One region of the Janthinobacterium sp. OK676 genome, then DNA from elsewhere that is predicted to be linked to it. Evidence: predicted binding sites of a transcription regulator. Region 1 holds the regulator's gene; the other holds the start of a gene.
What was found. The regulator FNR, encoded in region 1, switches genes on or off when oxygen is low (the NO sensors DNR and NnrR bind a similar motif). The targets are predictions, from matches to a motif close to TTGATNNNNATCAA.

Region 2: the regulator FNR is predicted to act here: its motif matches at 2,111-2,124, upstream of BLU39_RS11245 (bacteriohemerythrin).

What each region holds. Positions count from the first base shown of each region.
Region 1 is NZ_FNHA01000018.1:63,872-68,384, reverse strand. Features, by position in the region: gene BLU39_RS26895 (response regulator) at 1-1,140, opposite strand, end outside; gene fnr (fumarate/nitrate reduction transcriptional regulator Fnr) at 1,380-2,138, shown strand; gene BLU39_RS26885 (FixH family protein) at 2,142-2,666, opposite strand; gene ccoG (cytochrome c oxidase accessory protein CcoG) at 2,813-4,195, opposite strand; gene ccoP (cytochrome-c oxidase, cbb3-type subunit III) at 4,200-4,513, opposite strand, start outside.
Region 2 is NZ_FNHA01000004.1:408,080-412,592, forward strand. Features, by position in the region: gene BLU39_RS11235 (TonB-dependent siderophore receptor) at 1-468, opposite strand, end outside; gene BLU39_RS11240 (hypothetical protein) at 794-1,633, shown strand; gene BLU39_RS11245 (bacteriohemerythrin) at 1,637-2,035, opposite strand; gene BLU39_RS28585 (hypothetical protein) at 2,258-2,413, opposite strand; gene BLU39_RS28160 (hypothetical protein) at 2,554-2,739, opposite strand; gene BLU39_RS11255 (PepSY domain-containing protein) at 2,851-4,513, opposite strand, start outside.

The DNA of each region.
Region 1 (4,513 bases):
GTTGGCCGCCTCGGCCCGGTCGCGCTCCTGCTCCAGCTCGGCCGCGCGCGATTCGAGTTCCTGCTGCAGGCGGTCGCGTTCGCTCATCAGGCCGTTGAACGCTTCCGTCAGTTCGCCGATCTCGTCGCGCTGCCGCACCGGCACGGGGGTGAAACGGCTGCCGCTGGTGCGCAGGGCCAGCAGGGTGTCGCGCAAACGCACCAGCGGCGACAGCAGGCGCACGGTGACCCAGCCCAGAACGGCAGCGGCCAGCAGCGAGGCGAGGATGCTCCACAGCACCAGCCGGTACAGCACGCCGTCGAACGGTTCGAAGGCGTCGTCGACGGGCAGCGAGGCGGCCAGCAGCCAGTTCACCGATTTCAGGCGCTTGAAGCTGTTGACGGCCGTGACGCCGCGGCTGTTGGTGCTGACCATGCTGCCTTCGCCATCTTCCTTCAATAGCTGGGTGGTGGTCGGGTTGGCGTTCGGCTGGCGCGGCTGCAACAAGCGGCTGGTATCGGGGTACAGCACGTAGCGCGGCACGGCGCCGCGCGTGAGGATGAAGTAATAGCCGCTCTTGCCGATCTTTTCCGTGCGCAGACGTCCCAGCAGATTGTCCTTGTACAGGCGCAGCACGCCGATCACCACGCCGGCCACCTGGCCATCGGCGGCCAGCACGGGCGCCACCATCTGCACGATGGGCATGCCGCTCGACTTGCCCAGCATGGGTTCCGTGATCATGGGCTGGCGCGTGCGCAGGACGGTCTGGAAATACTCGCGCTCGGCGACGTTGATGCCGGCGCGCCCCGCCACTTCCGGCATGTCGGCCACGACAGCGCCCTGCGCATCGAGCACCAGCACGTCGTCGAACAGCACCAGCATCGAGCGGCGCGAATAGTATTCGCGCAATTGGGCCGGCTGGGCGATCAATTCCGGCGGCTGCTGCCTGGCCGTCAGGGTGACGATCTGCAGCAGCATGCCCAGTTTGTCGTCGAGCTCGGCTGCGGTGCGGCTGATCAGGGAAGACTGCTGGCTCAGCAGTACTCGCGTGAAGTCGTCGCGCATGTGCCGCACCTGGATCATGGTGACCAGCGCGATCATGGCGATCGAGGTCAGGCTGGTGGCCAGCGCGACTTTTGCTTTGATGCCGAGAGGCTTCATGATTTCCTTTTCAGTACCGGGCGGCACAGGCGGCAGATAATGCTGTTAGGAATTTTCCTATCAATACATCAACTTGGCAAGCGGCACCGCGCAAATGCCCCTCCCCGCATGGGCTTGTGACGATGTTGCCATATAATTAAAGGCTGGACGTCGTTTATTCGCCGAAATTACCGTGAAATTGGCACACGGCAACCCTGTATGCAGTAAACTTGTTGTTGCATTTTCTAAAAGGTACCGACATGACTGAAGCGCTACTCACTCCAACCTTGCCCACAGTAACCGTGGAAGCGTTGCGTGCGCGATGCTCGACCTGCAGCATGCATCAATTGTGCCTGCCGATGGGCCTCGATGTGGGCGACATGGACAGGCTGGACCAGATCATCGGCCGCCGCCGCAAGATCGTGCGCGGCGCCTCGCTGTTCCGCATCGGCGACTCGTTCCAGAACCTGTACGCGATCCGCCTGGGACACTTCAAGACCTATCAGATCAATCCCGGTGGCGAAGAGCAGGTGACGGGTTTCCAGATGGCCGGCGAACTGCTGGGCATGGACGCCATCAGCGCCGACCGCCACCACTGTAATGCGGTGGCGCTGGAAGACAGCGAAGTGTGTGAAATCCCGTTTTCCAGCCTGGAACAATTGCTGGGCAATATGCCGACCCTGCTGCGTCATTTCCACCGCATGATGAGCCAGGAAATCACGCGCGAGCAAAGTGTCATGCTGTTGCTGGGCAATATGCAGGCGACGCAGCGTTTTGCCGCCTTCATCGTCAACCTGGCGTCGCGCTACGAGGCGCGCGGCTATTCGGGCAGCAATTTCCAGCTGCGCATGTCGCGCGAGGAAATCGGCAACTACCTGGGCCTGACCATCGAGAGCGTCAGCCGTTTATTGTCGAAATTCAAGAAGGAAGGCTGGCTGCGCGTGTCGAACCGCGAGATCGAGATCTTGCAGCCTGCCAAGCTGAAAGCCATTACGGCAGGCACGGACGTGTGTAAATAAGCTTTATAGCTCTTCATCCGCGCGCAGCGCGATGCTGCGTTGCACGGGCCAGGTCCAGATGCCGGACAGGCGCCACTCGCGCTTGTCGTTTTCCACCAGCACCTGCCAGCGGCTGCGCTCGAGCATCGGCAGGGCGACCGAGAAATTGCCGGCCGCATCGGGCCGCACCAGCAGCTTGATATCCTTTTCCGGCAGGGTCGCATGCGCCAGGTGCAGGAGCAAAGGAGCCTGATAGGCCTTGCCGAAGCTGTGCACGGAGCCGCTCAGGCGCGCCTGCGCCACGTCATACGACAGGCTCGTATCCATGGCCAGGTCGCTGGCGATCGTGTCGCGCTTCAAATCCTGGTTGATCGCCTTGCCCTGCTTGTAATAATCGCCCACCACCAGCGCGTCGGGCTGCGTAAACGCGATATAGCCCATGAAGCTGCCGACGACCACGGACAGGCCGGGGCCGATCATCAGCAGCCATGGCCAGCGGTGCTTGTACCACGGGGCAACGGGGGCTTGCAGTTTCAGACTGTCGGACATTTTGTTCTCCTTGGGGTCAGGCCCTTTGGGTCTGTCCCCAGCTTTTGCTTCTGGGTTGAAAATACAGTAAACCTACCGCATGTTGAATGCTACCCCTACGGCGAAATACCGGGGTCGGACCCAGAGGGTCCGACCCCGAATCAACATCACCGCGGCACGATGAAGACCGCGCTTTCGCGCACGTGCAGCGACGGGTCGTCCAGCGATTGCAATTCGATCGCAATCTTGTTCGAGCCCTTCTCGCCCACGCCGTGCGGCACGCGCAGGCGGATCGGCCAGCCCAGCGTTTCCGTCGGCTGCAAGGTCACTTCTTCGCGCGTCAGCAAGGTCAGGCCCGGCAAGCCGGAAGCGCTGATCTTGAAATGCTGGCTTTGCTCGGACGTGTTCATGATCTGCAGGCGGTAGACGTTTTCGATCATGCCGTCTTCCACTTCGCGTCCCATTGAACCGCGGTCGCGGATCACGTCCATTTTCAGGGGCGTGCGCAGGGCCAGCGAGGTACATACGGCGATGATGATCAGGGCCAGGATGGACGTGTAGATCAGCACGCGCGGGCGCATGGCGCGCTGGCGGATCTGCTTCGAATTGAAGTTGTTTTCCATCGCATGGTCGGTGCTGTAGCGTATCAGGCCACGCGGCCGCTCGACCTTGTCCATCACGCTGTTGCAGGCATCGACGCAGGCGGCGCAGCCGATGCATTCATACTGCAGGCCGTTGCGGATATCGATGCCGGTCGGACACACCTGCACGCACAGGGTGCAATCGATGCAGTCGCCCAGCTTGTCGTTGTTGCCGGCCTTCTTGCTCATGGCGCCGCGTGGTTCGCCGCGCTTGGCATCGTAGGTGATGATCAGGGTGTCCTGGTCGAACATGGCGCTCTGGAAGCGCGCGTAGGGGCACATGTATTTGCACACCTGTTCGCGCAGCCAGCCCGCGTTGCCGTAGGTTGCCAGGCTGTAGAACAAGACCCAGAACCATTCCCAGGGACCGAAATTGAGGGTGGTCACCTCGCGCGCCAGTTCCTTGATCGGCGTGAAGTAGCCGACAAAGGTAAAGCCCGTCCACAGGGCGATGGCGCCCCATACCAGGTGCTTGGCCGTCTTCTTGAAGGCCTTGCGCACGGACGGGCCCTGCCTGTCGAGGGCCATGCGCGCGCTGCGCGTGCCCTCGATGCGGCGTTCGACCCACAGAAAGATTTCCGTGTATACCGTTTGCGGGCAAGAAAACCCGCACCACACCCGCCCGGCAATGGCCGTGACGAGGAACAACAAATACGCACAGATGATCAGCAGGGCCGCCAGATAGATGAAATCCTGGGGCCACAGCACGACGCCGAAAATGTAGAACTTGCGCGTGGTCAAGTCGAACAGCAGGGCTTGCCTGCCGTTCCAGGTCAACCACGGCAAGCCGTAGAACGCCAGCTGGGTAAGCCATACGCATACCCATCGCCAGGTAGCGTAGCGTCCTTTGGCCTCGCGAGGGTAGATCTGCTCGCGGGCCGCATACATCTTGATGACTTGAGGTTCCATTACATCATTTCACGGGCGTCGGGGAATTCGACAGGCTCCAGACATACGCCGACAGCACGTGTACCTTGGATTCGCCCAGGAAATCGCTGAAGGCCGGCATGGTGTTGTTGCGTCCCTTGCGTACGGTTTCCATGATGGTATCGGCGCTGCCGCCGTACAGCCAGGTCTTGTCCGTCAGGTTCGGTGCGCCCAGCATCTGGTTGCCCTTCGCATCGGCGCCGTGACAGGCCATGCAGGCGCCGAACTTGGCCTTGCCCAGCACGGACTTGACGGGGTCCGAGGTGGAACCGGACAGGCTCAGCACATAATGGGCCACGT
Region 2 (4,513 bases), on a different contig from region 1:
CAAAATCGTGTCTTGCAGCGGCGCATTGCCGCCGCGCTCCATGCCGTCGATCTGGAGATTGTTGATGCCGAAGCCGCGCGCATAAAACCGCGTGCGTTCCGTGTCGTTCTGGCCCACCTGGATGCCCGTCGTCTGCGCCAGCGCCTGGTCCAGCCGTACGGCCCCCAAGTCATCGAGCAGTTGGCGCGTGATGACGCTGACCGATTGCGGCGTTTCGCGCAAGGTCAGCTCCATGCGCGTGGCGCTGCGCGCTTCGCCCGCCGTGTACGATTGCGTGCCTTCCGTGGTCGCCGTCGACTGGCCCAGCACGGTGACGGCCGGCATGGTGACGTCGGCCGCGGCGGCGTCGGCTGCCTGTGCCGGCAAGGCGACGCCAGCGGCAAGGCCGAGCAGGGCGATGTGTAATAAACGGGGGAGGGGGCGCAAGGCGGGCCGGCGCGAAGAAGTAAGGACTGTCGGTGATTGCATCATTTTCCTGGAATATTTTTAGTCGTGAGTGTTCCTATCTCGTCTGGCGAGGTGCGCAGTAGCTGGGGGGATGGCTTGACGCTGGCCCGTGGTCTGGCTTGGATAGCAGTTCCACCGCAAGGCCCGGCGCGGACGGGCAGTGGAAAAGAAGGGCGCGCGATTCTCGTCATTTTTGTAAATAAGAATCATTATCAATATAAGCGAAATTTGCCAAATAATCAAGCGCGCGCACCAAAATAGTGCGGAAGGGCCAAGGGCGGCGCATCGCCCGGCCTTCTGCGATAATGCAGGCGCTGACAAATATTTTCCTCTTTGAAAGAAATGCATGCGTACATGGATCGCCTGTGCCGGATGGTTGTGTGTCGTATCTCTGGGCCAGGCCCAGGAACACGCGCCGCCGCCGGCTGTTCCCGCGCCGCTGCAAAGCGCCAGCGCGCCGCCCGCCGCCGATGCCGTGACACCGTCCGTTACACCGGCCCCGACCGCCGCGCCAGCGGAGGAGGCGCAGCCTTCGCAAACGGTGACGATCACGGCGAGCAACGACGCCAAGGCGCCGCGCGTGCGGTTCACGTCCTACCGTGAAAGCTATCTGACGGCCAGGAAAGTGTGGCAAGTGTCGAGCGGCAGCGTGGTCATGGCCCTGCGCCTGATTCCTGCCAAGCTGAGCGCTACCATCGACGACGTGCGCGTGGCCTTGCAAGGCAATGGCGCACCCATGCCGATCAAGGTATCCGATGGCGGCGTGTTTGTCGTGCCGCTCAACGATGATATCGCCGCGCAGGATGGCACTTTTCTCGTGAACAAGGGCAAGGGCGAGCTGACGGCGAATATCGTGCTCCAGCCGTCCGTGGCGCGCGATGCGTGGAACGTCACGCGCGTGGGGCAAGTCCTGCACGATGCGCGCCGTGCCGTGCGGGCCATCACGCCGTGGTACAAGCGGCCATTCGCCAGCGACGTGCAATCGCTGGCCTTTTGCGCGGCCGAGCGGGGCAGCGCCTTGCGCTTGATGGATGGCGAGCAATTGATTGCCACCTTGCCCATGAACGAGGCGGCCGTCAACGACATCAACCAGCCCGTGTTTTGCAAGATTTTCGACGGCGAAGACAAATATCCGGGACACTACCGCGTCGTCTTGCCCGAGCAGGCGACGGTGTTGCTGCTGTAGCGTCTAGTTGGGCTGGCGCTGTACCAGTTCCAAAGCGGCCGCCAGGGCCAGGTCCATGGTGGCCTGGTGAAAGATCAGCCATTGCGGCAACAGCGACAGCGCATGGCGTCCCTGCTCCAGGTCGCCTTCATCGACGGCGGCCCAGGCATGGTGCAAGCCGCTGAGTACGCGGGCATGCTGTTCGCGGTGGTTGGCCAACGAGGGAAAGGCGATTTGTTCCATCAAATCTTCTTCCTCGCGGAAATCGCGCTCGACGGCCGCGATCAGCTCGCGAAACGCCACGCTGAAATGCTGGTCGCTCAGTTGCTGCAGCCGCGCCAGCTCCTGAAACAGCGCCTCATGCGCCTCGTCGATGACGGGAACACCCAGCGCCATCTCATCCTTCCAATGCGATTTACCCATGCCGATGCTCCCGGTTAAGTCCGTCGCGGTGCGAAGCGGACTGTTCCAGTGTGGACGCAGCCACGCTTCAAATCCATGACCTGGATCAAAAATATGGTGAAGAGGGGGAAGGCTAAGAGAGCGAGAAATGAAGGAAAAGGGGGAACAAATCCCCATCCGCAATAAAGCGGTTTTAATAACGATGCGCTTCGTTACCCAGCGACGTTTTCTCAGCCGCGCGTATTAACGCTTGGGCCAATGACTCCACATGGCTTGCGCATCGACATTCGGTACTTGCAACTGCTGCCCGGCCGATGTCTGCATCGTATCCCTGAGCACGAGGGGCACGAGCAGCAAGGCCGACAGGGCGAGGCAGGCCAGCACTTTGAGCGTCAACATGGTCGTCTCCCGGTGTCCCGGCGGCGGCGCGAGGATGCGGCGCCTGCCGGTCACTTCCTATGTACTACCATGCTTGCAGTTTAGTTCATCTGATTGAAACTTCAACTAGTTGCTGTGACGCACTGCACCAGTTACGCCTCTTATTTGGCCTTGCGGCTGCGCCGTGGCTTGCCTGCGGGAGGCAGCAAGGAATCGAACCACACTTGCGTCAACTGCCGCGTATTTTTTGCCGCTTCGCGCTTGACGGCGGCCGTCGCGTGGCCGCGCGCCGTGTTGGCGATGCGGTTGGCGGCGCTCAGGTACATGCTCATCCAGGGGTTTTTCATGGACAGCCTCGCAGATAGTGGGTGGGAATGCCTCCACTCTAAACTGATCGCCAGCGCTGACCGTGCGCCTGCCCACATAGCCGGGCGGTGCTGGCGATGGGCTGAGCCAGATCAATACACGTCGCGGCGGTAGCGTCCCGCCGCCAGCAGGGCGTCGACGCCCTCCTGGCCCAGCACTTCTTGCAGTACAGCATCGATTCCTGCCGCCATGCCTTGCAGGCTGCCGCACACGTAGACGATGGCGCCTTGCGCCAGCCACGCGCGCAACTCGCCGGCGTTGGCGCGTAAGCGGTCCTGCACGTATTGCCGTGCTTCGCCATCGCGCGAAAAGACCTTGTCCAGGCGCGCCAGGTGGCCAGCGTCGAGCCAGCCTTGCAACTCTGTGCCGCAGATGCTGTCAAAAGCTTGCTGGCGTTCGCCGAACAGCAACCAGTTGCGGGCCAGCCCCGCCCGCTGGCGCGCGCGTAGATGCGCACGCAAGCCGGCCAGGCCGGAACCGTTGCCGATATAAATACAGGGCACGTCGACGAGAGCGGGCGCGAAGGCGGGATTGGCTTGCAGGCGCAAGCGGATGGGGCTGCCCAGCGGGGCGAAACGCGTGAGCCAGCCGGAACAGACGCCAAATCCCTGATTGTCCTCGCCCGCATGGCGTTCCTGGCGCACCAGCAACTGCAGTTCGCCATCGGAGGGCAGCGAAGCGAGTGAATAGCTGCGGGGCGCGTGGCGGGCATTGTCGGGGTGGCTACCCTCGCTGCCGTCCGCGTTGCATGGAATGATTTCGGCCAGCGCGCCCGCTTCCCAGATGGCGTCGGCCGGGCCCGTCAAGGTGATTTCATGCAATTCTCCACCCTGGCTGCCCGGGTTGAGCAGCACGCGGCGCGCCAGGCGCCACTTGGCATACGACGCTTCTTCCTGCACGCCGATGGCATCGATGGCGCTGCCGCTGCAGCGGGCCAGCGCTGTGGACCAGTCGGCCAGGGCGGCAGGGTCGTGCTTGTCCACTTCGATCAGCGGGAATAATGGATGGGCGCCCAGCGCTTGCAATTGCCGCGCCAGCGCATGGCCAAAGCCGCAAAAGGCGCTGTAATGGCGGTCGCCCAGGGCCAGCATGCCGAACTCCAGGCCCGCCAGCGGCGTGCCGGCTGTTGTTTGCAGCAGGCGCGCAAAGCGGCGCGTGCCGTCCGGCGCCTCGCCTTCGCCAAAGGTGCTGGCGACGATCAGGGCCCGTTCGTACTGGCACAATTGGGCGGGATCAAACCGGTCCAGCGACTGCACGGCGACGGCCACCCCCGCCTGCTGCAGGGCGCGCGCGCTTTCCAGGGCCAGGCGCTCGGCCTGACCCGACTGGCTGGCGTAGGCGACGAGCGTCGGCAAGCCGGTATTTGGCTTGTCCGCTGCGCCGGCGCCCAGCATGGCGCGCTGCGCCTGGACTGCCTGTTTTGCCTTGCGGCGGCCCAGGTACAGCATCCAGCCCGTGACGGCGAACAGGGGCAGGCCCAGGCTGGCCAAGGTAACGACGATGCGCCCCGGCAAGCCGAAATACGTGCCCATGTGTAGCGGATAAATGATGTTGACGAGGCGCGCACCGAGCCCCTGCTGGCTGTACGGCTCGTTTTCCGTGACCGTGCCGTCGGCCGGTGCAATGCTCATGCGGCTGCGCGCCCGTTCATGCGGCGCATCGCCGGCCAGCCACGTGAATTGCACGGCTTCGCCGGCGCGCGTGGGCAGGCGCACGCTGGCCAGGGTCCAGCCGGCGGCGTGCTGCTGGAAGCGG